DNA from 2 places in the Achromobacter sp. 1011811831 genome. Region 2 is predicted to be linked to the other one. Evidence: predicted binding sites of a transcription regulator. Region 2 holds the regulator's gene; the other holds the start of a gene.
What was found. The regulator sigma-54, encoded in region 2, starts transcription at its own class of promoters, with help from an activator protein. The targets are predictions, from matches to a motif close to TGGCANGNAANCTGCTTT.
Positions count from the first base shown of each region.

Region 1: the regulator sigma-54 is predicted to act here: its motif matches at 5,486-5,503, upstream of AC6LJ9_RS03785 (circularly permuted type 2 ATP-grasp protein).

Region 1 is NZ_JCBANG010000005.1:110,426-118,238, forward strand. Features, by position in the region: gene metF (methylenetetrahydrofolate reductase [NAD(P)H]) at 1-61, shown strand, start outside; gene AC6LJ9_RS03765 (tripartite tricarboxylate transporter substrate-binding protein) at 138-1,133, opposite strand; gene AC6LJ9_RS03770 (proteasome-type protease) at 1,281-2,144, opposite strand; gene AC6LJ9_RS03775 (transglutaminase family protein) at 2,209-3,012, opposite strand; gene AC6LJ9_RS03780 (alpha-E domain-containing protein) at 3,022-4,002, opposite strand; gene AC6LJ9_RS03785 (circularly permuted type 2 ATP-grasp protein) at 4,006-5,436, opposite strand; gene AC6LJ9_RS03790 (5-formyltetrahydrofolate cyclo-ligase) at 5,923-6,597, opposite strand; gene AC6LJ9_RS03795 (lytic transglycosylase domain-containing protein) at 6,688-7,813, shown strand, end outside.
Region 2 is NZ_JCBANG010000051.1:1,247-9,059, reverse strand. Features, by position in the region: gene AC6LJ9_RS18775 (Bug family tripartite tricarboxylate transporter substrate binding protein) at 1-849, opposite strand, end outside; gene AC6LJ9_RS18770 (hypothetical protein) at 1,043-1,666, opposite strand; gene rpoN (RNA polymerase factor sigma-54) at 1,683-3,110, shown strand; gene AC6LJ9_RS18760 ((2Fe-2S)-binding protein) at 3,232-3,513, shown strand; partial or broken gene AC6LJ9_RS18755 (LysR substrate-binding domain-containing protein) at 3,725-4,570, opposite strand; gene AC6LJ9_RS18750 (DMT family transporter) at 4,737-5,651, shown strand; gene bfr (bacterioferritin) at 6,052-6,528, shown strand; gene AC6LJ9_RS18740 (hypothetical protein) at 6,642-7,328, opposite strand; gene AC6LJ9_RS18735 (peptide chain release factor 3) at 7,366-7,813, opposite strand, start outside.

The sequences.
Region 1 (7,813 bases), on a different contig from region 2:
TTTCTATACGCTCAACCACGCCGAGGCGCCGATGGCGATCTGGCGCGAGCTGTCGCGCTGATCGTTCGGGCAAGCGATACATGAAGAAAGCCGGCGCATGCCGGCTTTTTTCATGGCGCCTCGCAAGCGCGGCAGGCTCAGTCCGCGTACTGGCCCGCCTTGCGGATGATCGGCCCCCATTTGTCGACCTCGGCCTGCAGCCATGATTGCAGGCCGGCCGGCGTTTGCTTCGCGTCGGGCACGATCTCCGCGCCCAGCTCGGCCATCTTCTGCGTGAAGGCCGGATCCCTGAGCGCCGCGCGCAGCGCGCCGTTGATCTTCTCGATCGCCTCGGGCGGCGTGCCCTTGGGCGCATAGACGCCGTGCCAGACCTTGACCTCGAAGCCTTGCAGGCCGCCTTCCTGCAACGTCGGCGTGTCGGGCAGCGCGTGGATGCGGGCCAGCGTGGTCACGCCGTACAGCTTCACGCGCCCGGACTTGATGTGGGGGATGGTCTGCGTGGTCTGGTCGCACAGCACATCCACCTGTCCGCCCAGCAGCGCGGTCAGCGCCGGCGCCGTGCCGGCATACGGCACGGCGGTGAACTGCGTGCCCAGCGCTTCCTGCAGCAGCATGCCGCACAGCTGCGACACGGCGCCCAGGCCGGCGTTGGCCAGGTTGATCTTGTTGCCGTTGTCGCGCGCGTACTTGATGAAGCTGGCCATGTCGTCCGGCGGCAGGTCCTTGCGGCCCAGCAGCGTCATGGGCACGTCCGCCACCTGCCCGACATAGGCGAAGTCCGTCAGCGGGTTGAATGGCAGCTTGCGGTACAGGGCAGGCGCCGTCGCCATGCCGTTGTGATGGATCAGCAGGGTGTAGCCGTCCGGCGCGGCCCGCGCCACGTGCGCCGAGGCCAGCGTGCCGCCGGCGCCGGTGCGGTTCTCGACCACGATGCTCTGGCCCAGCGTCTTCGACATGGCCGCGCCCAGGCTGCGCGCCACCACATCGGTGGGACCGCCGGCCGCGAAGGGCACGACCAGCGAGATCGCGCGGGTGGGATAGGCGTTCTGGGCGGAAGCGCCGCCGGCGGCCAGGCCGAGCGCCAGCATCAACGGAATGGCGCGCCCCGATGCGCGCGCGAGGAGGGTGGGCATGTCTCGCTCCTTGTAGGTGGTGTCATGACCCGCAAGGTGCTGCGCGACGGGCTGGGCACAGTGTGGCCCGCTGCGGCGCGCGTGAGAATTCGGGCTTTTGCAAGCCGGGTTTAGGCAGGAGGAAAGCCGGGTTTACGCGAGGTTGCCCTAGTTCAACTGATCCGACCCCGGTCCCTCGGCCAGCACCTGCGGCGCCGGGTAGCTTTCCTGCGGCAGGTCCATCGGATCGACCCGCTTGGGCTGGTGCACGCGGCTGGCGGGCACCAGGGAGTCGGGCGACTCGGGGTTGGTCCACAGCGGGTCGGGGATCTCGGCGAAGACCTGGCGCAGGCGTTCGCCCCAGGTGCCGCGGATCATGCGGAAGTACTCGTTGTGCTCGTCGATGCTGGCGAAGTGCGTGACGCGCAGCGCGCCGGTGTCGTAGACCAGCAGGTCCAGCGGCAGGCCGACCGAGATGTTCGAGCGCAGCGTGGAATCCATGGAGATCAGCGCGCACTTGGCGGCCTCGTCCAGCGGCGTATCGGGTTGCAGCACGCGGTCCAGGATGGGCTTGCCGTACTTGGCCTCGCCGATCTGGAAGTACGGGCATTCCTCGCCGGCCTCGATGAAGTTGCCGGCGGCGTAGATCTGGAACAGCCGGCAGCGCTCGGCGCCGATCTGGCCCCCGAAAATCAGGCTGACGTTGAAGTCCACGCCCTGCTCGCGCAGCGCGTCGGCCTCGCGGCGGTAGACCTCGCGCACGGCGTTGCCGATGCGGCGCGCGGCCTCGAACATGTCGGGCGCGTTCCACAGCGTTTCGCCGCCTTCCTGCTGCTGGCGGGCCAGGCCGTCCAGCACGGCCTGGCTGACGGCCAGGTTGCCGGCGGTCATCAGGACCATCACGCGTTCGCCGGGGCGTTCGAAGACGGTCATCTTGCGGTAGACGCTGATCTGGTCCACCCCCGCGTTGGTACGGGAGTCGGACAGGAAAACCAGGCCGGCGTTCAGGCGGGCGGCGACGCAGTAGGTCATGATCGGAACAGGGAAAAAGCCACGCCGCATTGTAGTGCGGCGCGGCCGGCGTGGACGGCGCGGGTCATTGCTGCGCCGCCGTCTGCACCTGGACGGTGACTTCCATGGATTCCTCGCCGCCGCCATTGCGCACGCCGCGCACCGGCGAGGCCGAGTCGTAGTCGCGCGCCACGGCCAGCCGGCAATGGCATTCCGAGGCGAACTGGCGGTTGGTGATGTCCACGCTGGTCCAGCCCGCGCCCGGCAGCCAGATATCGGCCCAGGCGTGGCTGGCGGCGTGCTCGGCGGTGGTGTACAGGTAGCCGCTGACGTAGCGCGCGGGCACGCCCAGGCCGCGCGCGCAGGCCAGGAACAGGTGGGCGTGGTCCTGGCAGACGCCGTGGCCCATGGCCAGCACCTGGTTGGCCGCGGTGGTCACGTCGGTCATGCCGGGCTCATAGGCCACGCGGTCGCAGATGGCGCGCGCCAGCGCCAGCGCGTCGTCGGGCGTGTTCAGGCCGTCGGGCAGGGCGTGGCGGGTGAAGGCCTGGATGGTCTCGTCGGCCTGGGTCAGCGCCGTCTGCACGCAGTAGGCATGCACCGGCAGCCGGCTGTCCTCGCCGCCCAGCGCGCCGCGCGCGAGCGCGCCCACCACCACCTGTCCGACCACGCGCAGCTCGATGTCCGTGTGCGGGCGGTTCAGCGTCAGGGTATGGGTGATGTTGCCGTAGGCGTCCACCTGCCGCTCCAGCGCGCCGGGCGCCTCGATGTGCCAGCGCAGCACGCGCTGGTGCTCGTCGTCGCGCGGCGTGAGGCGCAGCGTCTGGATGCTGTAGGTCACCGGCGCGGTGTAGCGGTAATGGGTCACGTGGGTGATGATCTGTTTCATGCTGCGCTCCTACGCCGACAAGGGCACCAGGAAGTCCTGGCTGATGCGGTTGCCGAGATCGTTGATGCGGTCCAGGAAGTGCTCCAGGTACTGGTGCAGCCCGCTGGCCAGGATGTCCTCGACGCGCCCGTATTGCAGTTCCGCGCGCAGCATGCCGGCGCGGCGCTGCGTTTCCGCCGAGCGCTGGTTGGCCACGCGCGCCAGGTCGTCGGACAGGGCGTGGATCGCGGCCAGCAGCGAGCGCGGCATGTCCGGACGCAGGATCAGCAGTTCGGCCACGCGGTCGGGCGTGATCACGTCGCGGTAGACCTTGCGGTAGATCTCCAGGCCCGACACGGAGCTGAGCAGCGCCGACCAACGGTAGAACTCGCTTTGCGCGGCCGTCGGCGGCGCGGCGGCGTCGTTGCGCGCGTCGGCCGCGTGGCCGTTGCCGCCGCGCTCGTGGAACTTCACGTCCAGCATGCGCGCGGTGTTGTCGGCGCGTTCCAGGTGCATGCCGATGCGCAGGAAATACAGCGCCTCGTCCTCCAGCATGGTGCCGATGGTGACGCCGCGCGCCAGGTGCGAGCGGAACTTCATCCATTCGAAGAACTCGCCCGGATTGCGTTCCAGCAGGCCGGTGTGCAGGTGCTTCTGCAGCTCCAGCCAGGTGGTGTTATAGGTTTCCCAGACCTCGGTGGTCAGGCTGCCGCGCACGGCGCGCGCGTTCTCGCGGGCGGCGCGCACGCAGGAATAGATGGACGAGGGATTCTCGGCGTCGCGCACCATGAAGTGCAGCACGTCGTGCGGCGTGATCGCGGCGTGCCGGGCGCGGTACAGGCCCTGCAGCTCGGAGATGCGCAGCACGGCCAGCCACGAGCCCTCGCGCGCCTGCGCGTCCTGCGGCAGCAGCGACATCTGCAGGTTCACGTCCAGCATGCGGGCCGTGTTCTCGGCGCGCTCGGTGTAGCGGCACATCCAGAACAGGTTGTCGGCGGTTCGGCTCAGCATGGTTCAGTCCTCCAGTACCCACGTATCCTTGGTGCCGCCGCCCTGGCTGCTGTTGACCACCAGCGAGCCCTCGGTCAGCGCCACGCGGCATAGTCCGCCAGGCACCGTGCGGATGTCCTTGCCGCACAGCACGTAGGGGCGCAGGTCCACGTGGCGCGGCGCCACGCCGGACTCGACATAGGTGGGCACGGTGGACAGCGCCAGCGTCGGCTGGGCGATGTAGTTGGCGGGGTTGGCGCGCACGCGGTCCTTGAAGGCCTCGACCTCGGCGCGCGTGGCCGACGGCCCGACCAGCATGCCGTAGCCGCCCGCGCCATGCACCTCCTTGACCACCAGCTCGTGCATGCGGTCCAGCACGTGCGACAGCTCGTCAGGCCGGGCGCAGCGCCACGTGGGCACGTTCGACAGGATCGGCTCCTGGCCCAGGTAGAAGCGGATCATGTCCGGCACGTACAGGTAAGTGGACTTGTCGTCGGCGATGCCGGTGCCGATGGCGTTGGCCAGCGTGACGCGGCCGGCGCGGTAGACCGACAGCAGGCCCGGCACGCCCAGCGCCGAATCGGCGCGGAACGACAGCGGGTCCAGGAAGTCGTCGTCCAGCCGGCGGTAGATCACGTCCACCTTGCGCGGGCCCTGCGTGGTGCGCATGTAGACCGTGTTCTGCTCCACGAACAGGTCCTGGCCCTCGACCAGCTCCACGCCCATCTGCTGCGCCAGGAAGGCGTGCTCGAAATAGGCCGAGTTGTACATGCCCGGCGTCAGCACCACCACGGTGGGCGCGTCGCCGCCGTGCGGCGCGACCTCGCGCAGATTGTCCAGCAGCAGGTCGGGGTAATGCGCCACCGGCTCGACCTTGATGCGGCCGAAGGCGTCGGGCATCAGCCGCATCGACATCTTGCGGTTTTCCAGCATGTAGGACACGCCCGAGGGCACGCGCAGGTTGTCTTCCAGCACGTAGAACTCGCCCGCGCCGGCGCGCACGATGTCGACGCCGGCGATATGGCAGTAGATGTCCTCGGCCACGTCCACGTCCTGCATCTCGGGCCGGTATTGCGCGTTCAGGAAGACCTGCTCGGCCGGCACCACCCCGGCGCGCACGATGTCGTGGCCGTGGTAGATGTCGTGGATGAACATGTTCAGCGCGCGCACGCGCTGTTTCAGGCCGGCGTCGAGCCGGCGCCATTCGTCGGCGGGGATGACGCGGGGGATCAGGTCGAACGGGATCAGCCGTTCGGTGCCGGCGGCGTCGCCGGCCACCGAGAAGGTGATGCCGACGCGGCGGAAGCTCAGGTCCGCTTCCAGCCGGCGCACGGCCATGGACTCGGCCGACTGCTCGCCGTGCCAGCGTTCGAACGCTTCGTAGTGGGAGCGTATGCCGCCGGCGCTGTCGCGCATTTCGTCATAGGCGGGGGGGCGGGCGGGTCTGTCCTTCATGGCTCCTCCGATGCAAGTGCTGGGGCCGGCTCGAAGCCGGTCCTGATAACAAGCAACCCGCGTGCCAGCCTGGCCGGCGCGCGGACGGTCCCTGCGGAAACACTATCCTCCGCCGGGCGGTTGTTGGCTATCCCCGTCGCGACGGATGCCGGCAGGGAAGGGGGGGCGGTGCGCCGCCCGTGGGCGCGCGCGGCGGCAGGGCGGCCGGCGGCGGGTTGCGAGGGCTGGCGGACGATGGCGCCGCCAGGGAACGGGAACAGGCTGGACCAGGGCGCGTGGCACTGCTGGCCTGGGTGGAATGGGCGGCGGCCGGGCTGGCAGGGGGCTCGATGCCGTTCTGTCAGTGAGCGCTCACCGGAGAGATCAGGGCGCTGCAGGCCCGCGTTCGGCGGGCCTGTCGGCGGTTCATGTTACGGATTGCACCGTTTTGGTGCAAGGGCGCGGGACGGAAATGGTGCGCGGCGCGGGCCCCGGGGCGGGGCGGGCTCAGCCGAGCCGATAGGAAAACAGCGTCGTGCCGCCCTTGCCGGGTTGCGACAGCGGCGCCTCGGGCACCCAGCCTTCATCGGTCAGGATGGCGTCCAGCGGGTAATCGTGTTCGGCTGGCTCGTAGTCGGCGTCCAGCTCGCCGCAGCTCCAGGCGATGCCGATGGCGGTGAAGGGCTGGCCGCTGTCGCGCAGCGCGGCCAGCGTGCGGTCGTAATAGCCGCCGCCGTAACCCACGCGGTCGCCAAACTGGGTGTAACCGAGCGTGGGCGCCAGCACCACGTCGGGCGGCAGTTCGTCGCCTGCGGCGGGTTCTTGGATGCCGTAGGCGCCGCTGCGCATGGGGGCGTCCGGCGTCCAGGGCAGGAAGGCCAGCGGGGCGTTGCGTTCGCGCACCACCGGCAGCACCACGGTGATGCCGGCTTCCACCCATTGCTCGAGCAGCGGGCGCAGGTCGGGCTCGTCCTCCATGGGCCAGAACGCGGCCACGATGGAGGGCGCGCGGCGGCCGGCCTTGACCGCTTCGTCGCGGGCGGCGTTCAGCCAGGTGAACAGCCTTGCGCGCATGAGCAGACCGCCGCGGCTGCGCTGGCTTTCCGGCAGGTCGGCGCGCAGTTGGCGCAATCGCGCGCGCAGCGGGACTGCGGTATCCTCTGGAGTATTTTGCGTAGTCATGCGGTAGCGGTAACGAGGGTGGAAAATGAAAGCAAAAATGCAGGCCTGCGACCAGGCGCAGAACAAGGCTGGCACGTGAGGAAGACACCCATGGCACACGCCCTGCAATCCGGACGGTATCAGAAATCCGCGCGGCCGGCGTCCGCCGCCCAGGCTGGCGCCGGCCTGCGCCGCTGGCTGCCGCTGCTGGCGCTGTTCACCGCGGCCTGCGCGCCGGTCGACGCGCAGCAGCGCAGCGCCTCGGTCAATCCGCAGCCCCAGCCCGCCGCCCAGGCGCCGCAGCCCGCCATCGCCGTGCCGCCGGCCGTGCTGGCCGGGCTGCCACCCACCAACGACACGCCCGCGCTGGCCGCCGTCAAGGCCGCGCGCGAGGCCATGAATCGCAAGCAGTGGTCGGTGCTGGGCGCGCTGGTGCCCCAGGCCAAGTCCGACGCGCTCGGCATCTATCCGGAATACTGGCTGCTGCGTTACCAGCTGTGGTCGCCGCCTGCCGGCGGGCGGCCCAACGCCGACCTGCAACGCTTCATCAGCGGCAATGCCGATGCCTACCTGGCCGACCGGCTGCGCGGCGACTGGCTGCTGGCCGCCGCCCGCAGCGGCGACTTCGACACCGTGCGCAAGCTCGCGCCGGTCAAGAACAGCAATGCGCAGATCGAATGCGCGATCCTCGACGCCAAGCACATGAGCGGCCAGCGCGCCACCGCCGCCCAGGCCATGGCCGTGTTCCAGCCCGGCACCGCCTGTTGGGGCCTGTACGACCAGCTGGTGGCCGACCGCGTCCTGGGCTGGGACGAGCTTGAGCCGCAGCTGCGCGACGCCATCGAGGCCAACAAGACCACCGACGCGCGCAAGTTCGTGCAGTACATGTTCGAGCCGCGCGACCAGAAGACCTACGACCTGCTCATCAAGGATCCGATGAAGTGGCTCACACGGCAGGACCGCCTGCCGGTGGGCCGCAACGAGAAAGAGCTGGTGACCATCGCGCTGGCGCGCCTGGCCCGCTCCGACGTCAGCGTGGCCGATTCCTACCTGCGCCGCGAATGGGCCAAGTCCATGGCCAAGTCCAATCTTGCCTGGGTGCGCGGCCAGTACGCGCTGGCCGCCGCGCTGAACCTGGACAGCCGCGCCAACGATTGGTATCGCGAGGCCGGCCATATCCGCATGACCGACTACAACGCCGGCTGGAAGGTGCGGGCCGCGTTGCGCCAGCCCAAGA
Region 2 (7,813 bases):
TTCACGCGTCTGCAGCGACTGCTCGACCGCCGCGTTCATCTTGTCGAGCACGTCTGCCGGCGTGCCGGTCGGCGCGTACAGGCCGGCCCAGTGGCCGATGCGCACCGTGCCGAAGCCGGCCTCGGCCGTGGTCGGAATGTCCGGCGCGCTGGCCATGCGCTTGTCCCAGGTGGTGGCCAGCGCCTTGAGCTTGCCGCTCTGGACCAGCGGCAGCGTCACGATGCTGGCCTCGGAGGTGGCGTCGACCTGGTTGCCGATCACCGCGCTCACGCCTTCCGAGCCGCTCTTGTAGGCGATGGGCTCTACCGGCAGGCCGGTGGCTTCCTTGAGCATCTCGGCCACGAAATGCGGCGTGCTGCCGTTGCCGGCCGTGGAAAAGGTGATGCGGTCGCTCTTGGCCTGCTTGGCGCGTGCCACGAAGTCCTTCAGGTCCTTGGCGGGGTTGGACGGATGGGTCACGATCACCGACGGCGTGATCGACAGCAGCGCGACGGGCGTCAGCGCCTCGTCCTTGTACGGCTGGTCGGAACGGATCAGGCTGTTGGTGACGGTGCCGTTGCTGCCGACCAGGTAGGTGTAGCCATCGGCCGGGCTGCGCGCCACGTGCGCCGCGCCGATCACGCCGCCGGCGCCGGGACGGTTCTCGACGATGACGGGCTGGTTCAGCGCGGCGCCGACCGCCTTGGCGATGATGCGGGCGACCAGGTCATTGGCGCCGCCAGCGGTGAACGGGGCGACGAAGGTGATGGGCTTGTCGGGCCAGGCGGCCAGGGCCGGCGCGCTGAACGAGAGGGCGGCCGAGCAGGCCAGCGCCATGCTGGCGGCGAACCGGACGGAAGTGCGGAACATGGAAAGCGGACTCCAGGAGGCCGGCCGCGCGGTCGCCGCGGCAGGGCCGCCGGCGCTTGGTGTCGGTATGACGCGCAGCCCGCGGTTGCGCGAGCCTGGCCGGCCAGTATAGGAGCGGCTTGCTGGCAGGGGACTGAAATGCAAAAGCCGCCTGGACGGCGGCTTCTGGCGGGTTGCGCGGAAGGGGTGTCGCTTATCGGGCGGGGCCGATGCGCGGCTCGACGTAGCGGTCGGCGCGCGCTTCGCGGCGCGGGGCGTCGTCGTCGCGGGAGCCGGCGCGCGGCTTGCCGCCGCCTTCCAGGATCTCGGCCTGGCGCGCCACCATGTCGATCTTGGCGATGCGGCTGTGGCGGATTTCAGACAGCGAACGGCGCAGGTCGCCGACGGTGAAGGGCTCTTCGCGGTCGCCCCAGGTCCAGCGCAGCACGCCCAGCGATTCGTCGGACAACTGCGGCGCCAGTTCGGCCAGCACCTCGGTCTGCACCGGCGTGGCGCGGCCGGAGGCCAGGCTGGCGGTCAGCCAGGCGCGCAGCGCGAAGAAGACGATGAGGCTCCAGATGCCGACCCCGACCCACCACAGGTAGGGGCTGAACTTCTGCACCATGTCCATCGTGGGCTGGCCCAGCGAGTGCAGGAATTCGAAGCTCACGCGCTTGCCCGCGTCCAGTATCCAGTTGGCGACGAAATACCAGATGATGAGGGCGACGGCGATCACGATCGCGCGCAGGAGGAGTCTGGGAAGCGCAAGTTTGAGCAGGGTTTGGCCGATCAGGCGGCTATCCTGGCGAACGCGCTCGGGCGAAGTCTGATTCATCATGCAAAATATTGTACCTATGACCCGTCCGATTTTAGAACTGCGTCCTGGTCAGCATCTGACGCTGACCCCACAACTGCAGCAATCGATCCGATTGTTGCAGTTGTCCACGCTCGAACTGGAAGCCGAGATCTCGCAGGTGCTGGCGGACAACCCGCTGCTCGAGCGCGACGACGAGCCCGCGGCGCCCGAGGCGCAGGCGGAGTCCGAACGCGAATCCTCGGTGCAGGACGACGAGCCGGCCGCCGAGCGCGACACGCCCATCGAGGAAATGCCCGGCTCCGGCGGGGTCTATCCAGATGAGGACGGCGGCCCGCCCGAGGCCGCCATGCCGGACACGCTGCGCGAGCATCTGCTGGGCCAACTGATGCTGACCCGGGCGGCGCCGCGCGACGCTGCCTTGGCCGCCCTGTTGATTGACGAGCTGGACGAGAACGGCTATCTGGGTTCGCCGCTGGAGGAAATCCTGGGCTGGCTGCCCGCCGAGCTGGAGCCGGACATCGACGAGCTGAAGGCGGCGCTGTCGCTGCTGCAGTCCTTCGATCCGCCCGGCATCGGCGCGCGGGACATGGCGGAATGCCTGCTGTTGCAATTGCGCCACCCCGATATCGGCCGCCTGCCCGAGGCGGCCGACCCGGCGGCGCTGGCCTGCGCCCGCGAGATCTGCGCCCGTCACCTGCCGCTGCTGGCCACCGGCAATGTCGCCCGTCTGTGCGTGGCGGCGGGTTGCGACGAAACCCGATTCCGCGCCGCGCACGCCCTGATCCTGCGCCTGGAGCCGCGTCCGGGACGCGCCTGGACCGTGCCGGCCGCCGACTACGCCGTGCCGGACGTGATCGTGCGCAAGACCCGGCGCGGCTGGCAGGTCACGCTCAACAGCGCCGCCGTGCCGCGCCTGCAGATCAACGGCCTGTACGCGCAGATGCTGGGCAACCAGAAGGAATCGGCCCACGCCGGCCTGCAGGCCCAGCTGCAGCAGGCCAAGTGGATGATCCGCAACGTCGAGCAGCGCTTCGACACCATCCTGCGTGTGTCCCAGGCCATCGTCGAGCGCCAGACGGCCTTCTTCAGCCAGGGGCCGGCGGCCATGCGTCCGCTGATCCTGAAGGACATCGCGGGCGAACTGGGCCTGCACGAATCCACGATTTCGCGGGCCACGACGCAGAAGTACATGCTCACCCCGTTCGGCACGCTGGAGCTCAAGCGCTTCTTCGGGACGGGGGTGTCGACCGATGGCGGCGACGCCACCTCGGCCACGGCGGTGCAGACCCATATCCGCCAGATGGTGGCGGACGAGAACCGTGCCAAGCCGCTGTCCGACAGCCAGATCATGGAAAAGCTGGCCGACCAGGGCATCGTGATCGCCCGGCGCACGGTGGCCAAGTACCGCGAGGCCTTGCGCATCGCGCCGGCGGCGCTGCGCAAGGCGCAAGCCTCGGTCCGGTGAAATCAGGGACGAATCGTTAGGAATTCGTCCCTGATTTCAAATACTTGCGTGACAAATCGGTTGCAAATTTTTTTAGGACAGCCGCTTGCCAGATTGAGAATAATTTTCGATAATTATTCTCATGTACATTTGTGTATGCAACGCGATCACCGAACGCCAAGTCCGCGCCAGCGTGGACGCGGGCGCAACCACGCTGGCCGACCTGCAGTTCGAGCTGGGCGTGGCGACCTGTTGCGGCTGTTGCGCAGCCACCGCCACGGAATACCTGCCCGGCGGCCGTTGCTCCAGCGTCTGCGACGTGCGCTCGATCGCCGTTCCGGTCAATCCTCCCGCCGCCCTGACTGAACAGGCCAGCGCGCCGGCGGCCAATACCTATCCGGTCATCCGGGTGGCCGTCGCCTGATCCCTCCAGCCTGATTGATCTGGCTTGATCACATAGCCACGGTTGTCGACCGTGGCTTTTGTTTTTTGGGCGCGCCCGCCGCGCGAGTCCCCGCGTTCTTCCTGTCAGCGCCCGTCTTTTCCTCTTGCGGCTTGCCGACGCGCGCGGATCCTCCCGATTCCTTGAATTTTCGCTGACCCTCCACCGTCCAGGGCGACGGCTGGCGCCATGCCTCGGCGCAGAAAGCCTGCACCGTCAGCGCCACCTGGCGCGCCGGTTCGCGCGCCGCCGCGCCCAGGCAGAGCGCCAGCTCGGTAGGCGGCGCCACGGGCAGGTGTCCGTCCACGATGCGCAGGCCGGCGGTCAGGCAGCGGCGCTCCAGCAGCGCCACGCCCAGGCCGCCGGCCAGCGCCGCCTGCAGGCCCAGCAGGTTCGGGCTTTCATAGGCGATGCGCCAGCGCCGGCCGGCCGCTTCCAGCGCGTGGATGGCGCGGTTGCGGTAGATGCAGCCCTGGGGAAACGCCACCAGCGGCACCGGTTCGGCGTCGGGCAGCGGCCAGGCATCGGCGGCGATCCAGTGCAGGTGTTCCGGCCAGGCCGCCAGCGCCGCGCCCGCACCCAGGCCGGCCCCGGGTTCGCGCTTGAGCAGCGCCACGTCCAGGTCACCGCGTTCCAGGCTGCGCGTCAGCCCGGCGCTCAGGTCGCAACGCACCGACAGGCGCAGCGCCGGCCGTTCGCGCGCGTAGGCCGCCAGGATGGCCGTCAGGGCTTCCGGCGCGAAGTCGTCCGGGATGCCCAGGCGCACCACGTCCACGCGCTGGCGGCCGCTGACGGCCTCGCGCACCTCGGTGGACAGCGCCAGCATGCGGCGGGCATAGCCCAGCAGCCGCTCGCCGTCCTCGGTCAGCTGGACCTGGCGGCCGTCGCGGATGAACAGCGCGCATTCCAGCGCCTCTTCCAGCTTGCGGATCTGCTGGCTGACGGTGGATTGGCTACGGTGGACGCGTTCGCCGGCGCGCGTGAAACCGCCGGCGTCGACGACGGAAACGAAGCTGTGCAGCAGGTCGAGATCAAGCATGGCGGGGTCTGGAAAGAGGTCGCGCCTTCCGGACGGAAGGCGGATTCATGCATTCGATTTTCAAATACTTTCGATCTGAATAAAGCGTTTGTCAATGGATAGGGTGGCGCGCAGAATGGCCGCCAGCATGTCGCCACAGCGGCGGCGCCCTCTCTCCGAGACTCGCATGAAAACCCCCTTGCTAGCTGTCGCATCTCCCGCCCGCGCCGATTCTCCAGCCGCGTTCGCGTTGTTGCCCGTCGCCGCGTTCTGCCTGTTGTGGAGTTCAGCCTTTGCCGCCGCCAAGATCGCCGTGCGCGATTGTCCGCCGATGACCCTGCTTGCCGTGCGCTTCGTGATCGCGGGCGCGCTGATGCTGGGCGTGGCCGCGGCCACGGGCCGCTGGCGCTGGCCGAGCCGGCGCGACTTCGCCGCGCTGGTCTTGCTGGGCCTGCTGAACAACACGCTGTACCTGAGCTTGAGCTGGTCGGGCATGACGCTGGTGTCATCGGCTTTCACCGCGGTGCTCATCAGCACCAATCCGCTCTTGATCGGCGTGCTGGCCGGGCCGGTGCTGGGCGAGCGGCTGAACTGGCGCAAGCTGCTGGGCCTGTTGCTGGGCGTGGCCGGCGTGGCGGTGGTGTTGCGCTCGCGATTGAGCGGCATGCAGGAAGACGCGCACGGCACTTTGCTCGTGGTCGGAGGCCTGCTTGCGCTGGTGGCGGGCACGCTGCTGTACAAGCGCTTGAAGCCGTCCGCGGACCTGTGGATGGGCACCGGCATCCAGTCGCTGGCCGGCGCGGCCGCGATGGTGCCGATCGCGCTGGCGGTCGATGATCTGGGCGCGGCGCACATGACAGCCAGTCTGTTCTGGAGCATGGCCTACATGATCATCGCGGTGTCGATCGGCGGTTATTACTTGTGGTTCATGATCCTGGGCCGCGCCAGCGCCACCGCGGCCAGCGCGCTGCATTTCCTGATGCCGCCGCTGGGCTTGCTGTTCGGCTGGCTGGTGTTGAGCGAGCCGGTGTCGTGGCTGGACCTGCTGGGCATCGTGCCGATCGCTTTCGGCATCTGGCTGGCCACGCGGCGCGCCGATTGAGTCCGCGATATCCACCAGGTCGATGCGTGAAGGCGCCGCCCGCGCTCATGCGGTCGTAGATATGCAACAGCGCGGATCGCGCGCCGTACGCGGGTTTTTCAGCGATGCGGCGCGCGATCCGCGCTGCGCTTGACGCGCATCAAGGCGCGTAATTCGGCGCCGTGGCCGCTTCCAGGCCGCATGCAGCCTACATGGCGCGTGCAAGGCATCGCTCACGCAAACTCATTCTCATTATCCTGTCGCTTTCGTGTTGCGCTTGCAAAGCCGTTTACCAAATGCAGAGCAAGGCTAGGCGCGGCCCCGCGCCGGATGTTAGTCTGCCGGGGTTGCGTACGCGCGGCATCGCGCGTCTTCCTGTCGCGATGTGCTCGCATCGCGCCTGACTGCAAGGAGTCTCATCATGAAAGGCGATAAAACCGTCATCCAGCATCTCAACAAGCAGCTGACCAACGAGCTGACGGCCATCAACCAGTATTTCCTGCATGCGCGCATGCTGAACCACTGGGGCTTCGACAAGCTGGGCAAGCACGAATACGAAGAGTCGATCGGCGAGATGAAGCATGCCGACCGCCTGATCGCGCGCATCTTCATGCTCGACGGCCTGCCCAACCTGCAGGACCTGCACAAGCTGCTGATCGGCGAAGACGTGCCGGAACTGCTGGCCTGTGACCTCAAGCTGGAGCAAGGCGCGCAAGCCACGGTCAAGGAAGCCATCGCGTATTGCGAATCGGTGCGTGACTACGTGTCGCGCGATCTGTTCCAGGACATCCTGGACGACACCGAAGAGCACATCGACTATCTGGAAACCCAGATCGACCTGATCGACAAGGTCGGCCTGCAGAACTACCTGCAGAGCCAGATGTCGGTGCCGGAATAAGGTTGCCGGCCTGGCGGCGGTCACAAGATCGCCGCCCACAACAAAGGCGCCCCGCGGGGCGCCTTTGTTGTTATACGCGGCCAGCGCGCCGCGTCGATATCATTGCGATCACGTTACTGCGGACGGGCCGGGCATTCGGCCATCGTGCCCCAGGCGCGGTTCGGCGCACAGTACTTGTTGCGCGCGGCCCAGGAACACGAGGGGCGTTCGAAGAAGCCTTGCGTGGCGCAATGCGCCAGCTCGCGCTTGAGCGCGTCCTGCCAGCCGGGGGCGCCGGGCGCCTGGGCGGTGTTCGGGGGCGGCGGCGCGGGCATCATCTGGCCGGAACCGTAGCCGCCTGCCTGGACCTGGCCCTGCCCCGCGCCGCCGTTGACGGCGGTCGAGGTGCCGGGCGCCTGCAGATCCAGCGTGCTGACGTCGGACGTGCCCGTGGGCAGCGGCACCTGCTGCGAGGCCGCGGCGATCTCGCGCGCCTGGTCGGCCGAGATGCGTTCGCGCGACAGCTTGACGTTGGGATCGCTGACGGAATCGAACAGCGACACGGTGTTGATGGCCCACTCGCGGTCGGCCGGCTTGTCGGGCACGCCCAGCGTGCCGTCGATGCGGGGCTGCGGCGGTTGCGCCACATAGGGACGCCCGTTGGCGTCCAGCACCGGTTGCTGGCCGTCGGCCCCATCCTGGCCGGGCGCGGGCGCGGCAACCGGGGCATGCGCCACCAGCCAGTCGCCAAGTTGAATTCCGCCCCAGGCCGACGCGCCCAGCGCGACCAGCAGCGTTGCGAACAATAAACGCCAAGACATTGCTAAACCTCTTCTGCCGTGCGGAACCCGGACGGGTCTACGCCTTGTCTCCGAAAACCTTGCCGCCATGCTCGCGCATGGCGTGGAATTTCACATCCGGATACAGTTCCTCGGCCACGCGCAGCTGCGCGGGCGAACCGATCAAAAACGCCGCCGCATCGACCACATCATAGGCGATATGGGCAGCATTGGCATCCATGAACTTGCGCAGCGCCTTGGGGTTGTCGGACGTGATCCAGCGCGCCATCGTGTAGCGCGAAGGCAGCATGCGGGCGTCCACGCCGTACTCGGTCTTGAGCCGGTGCGCCACCACTTCGAACTGCAGCTGGCCGACCGCGCCCAGCAGCAGCGAGCCGCCGGCCGCCTCGGGACGGAACACCTGGATGGCGCCTTCTTCGCCCAGCTGCGTGAGACCGGTGCGCAACTGCTTGGTGCGCAGCGGGTCCTTCACTTCGACGGCCTGGAACAGCTCGGGCGCGAAGAAC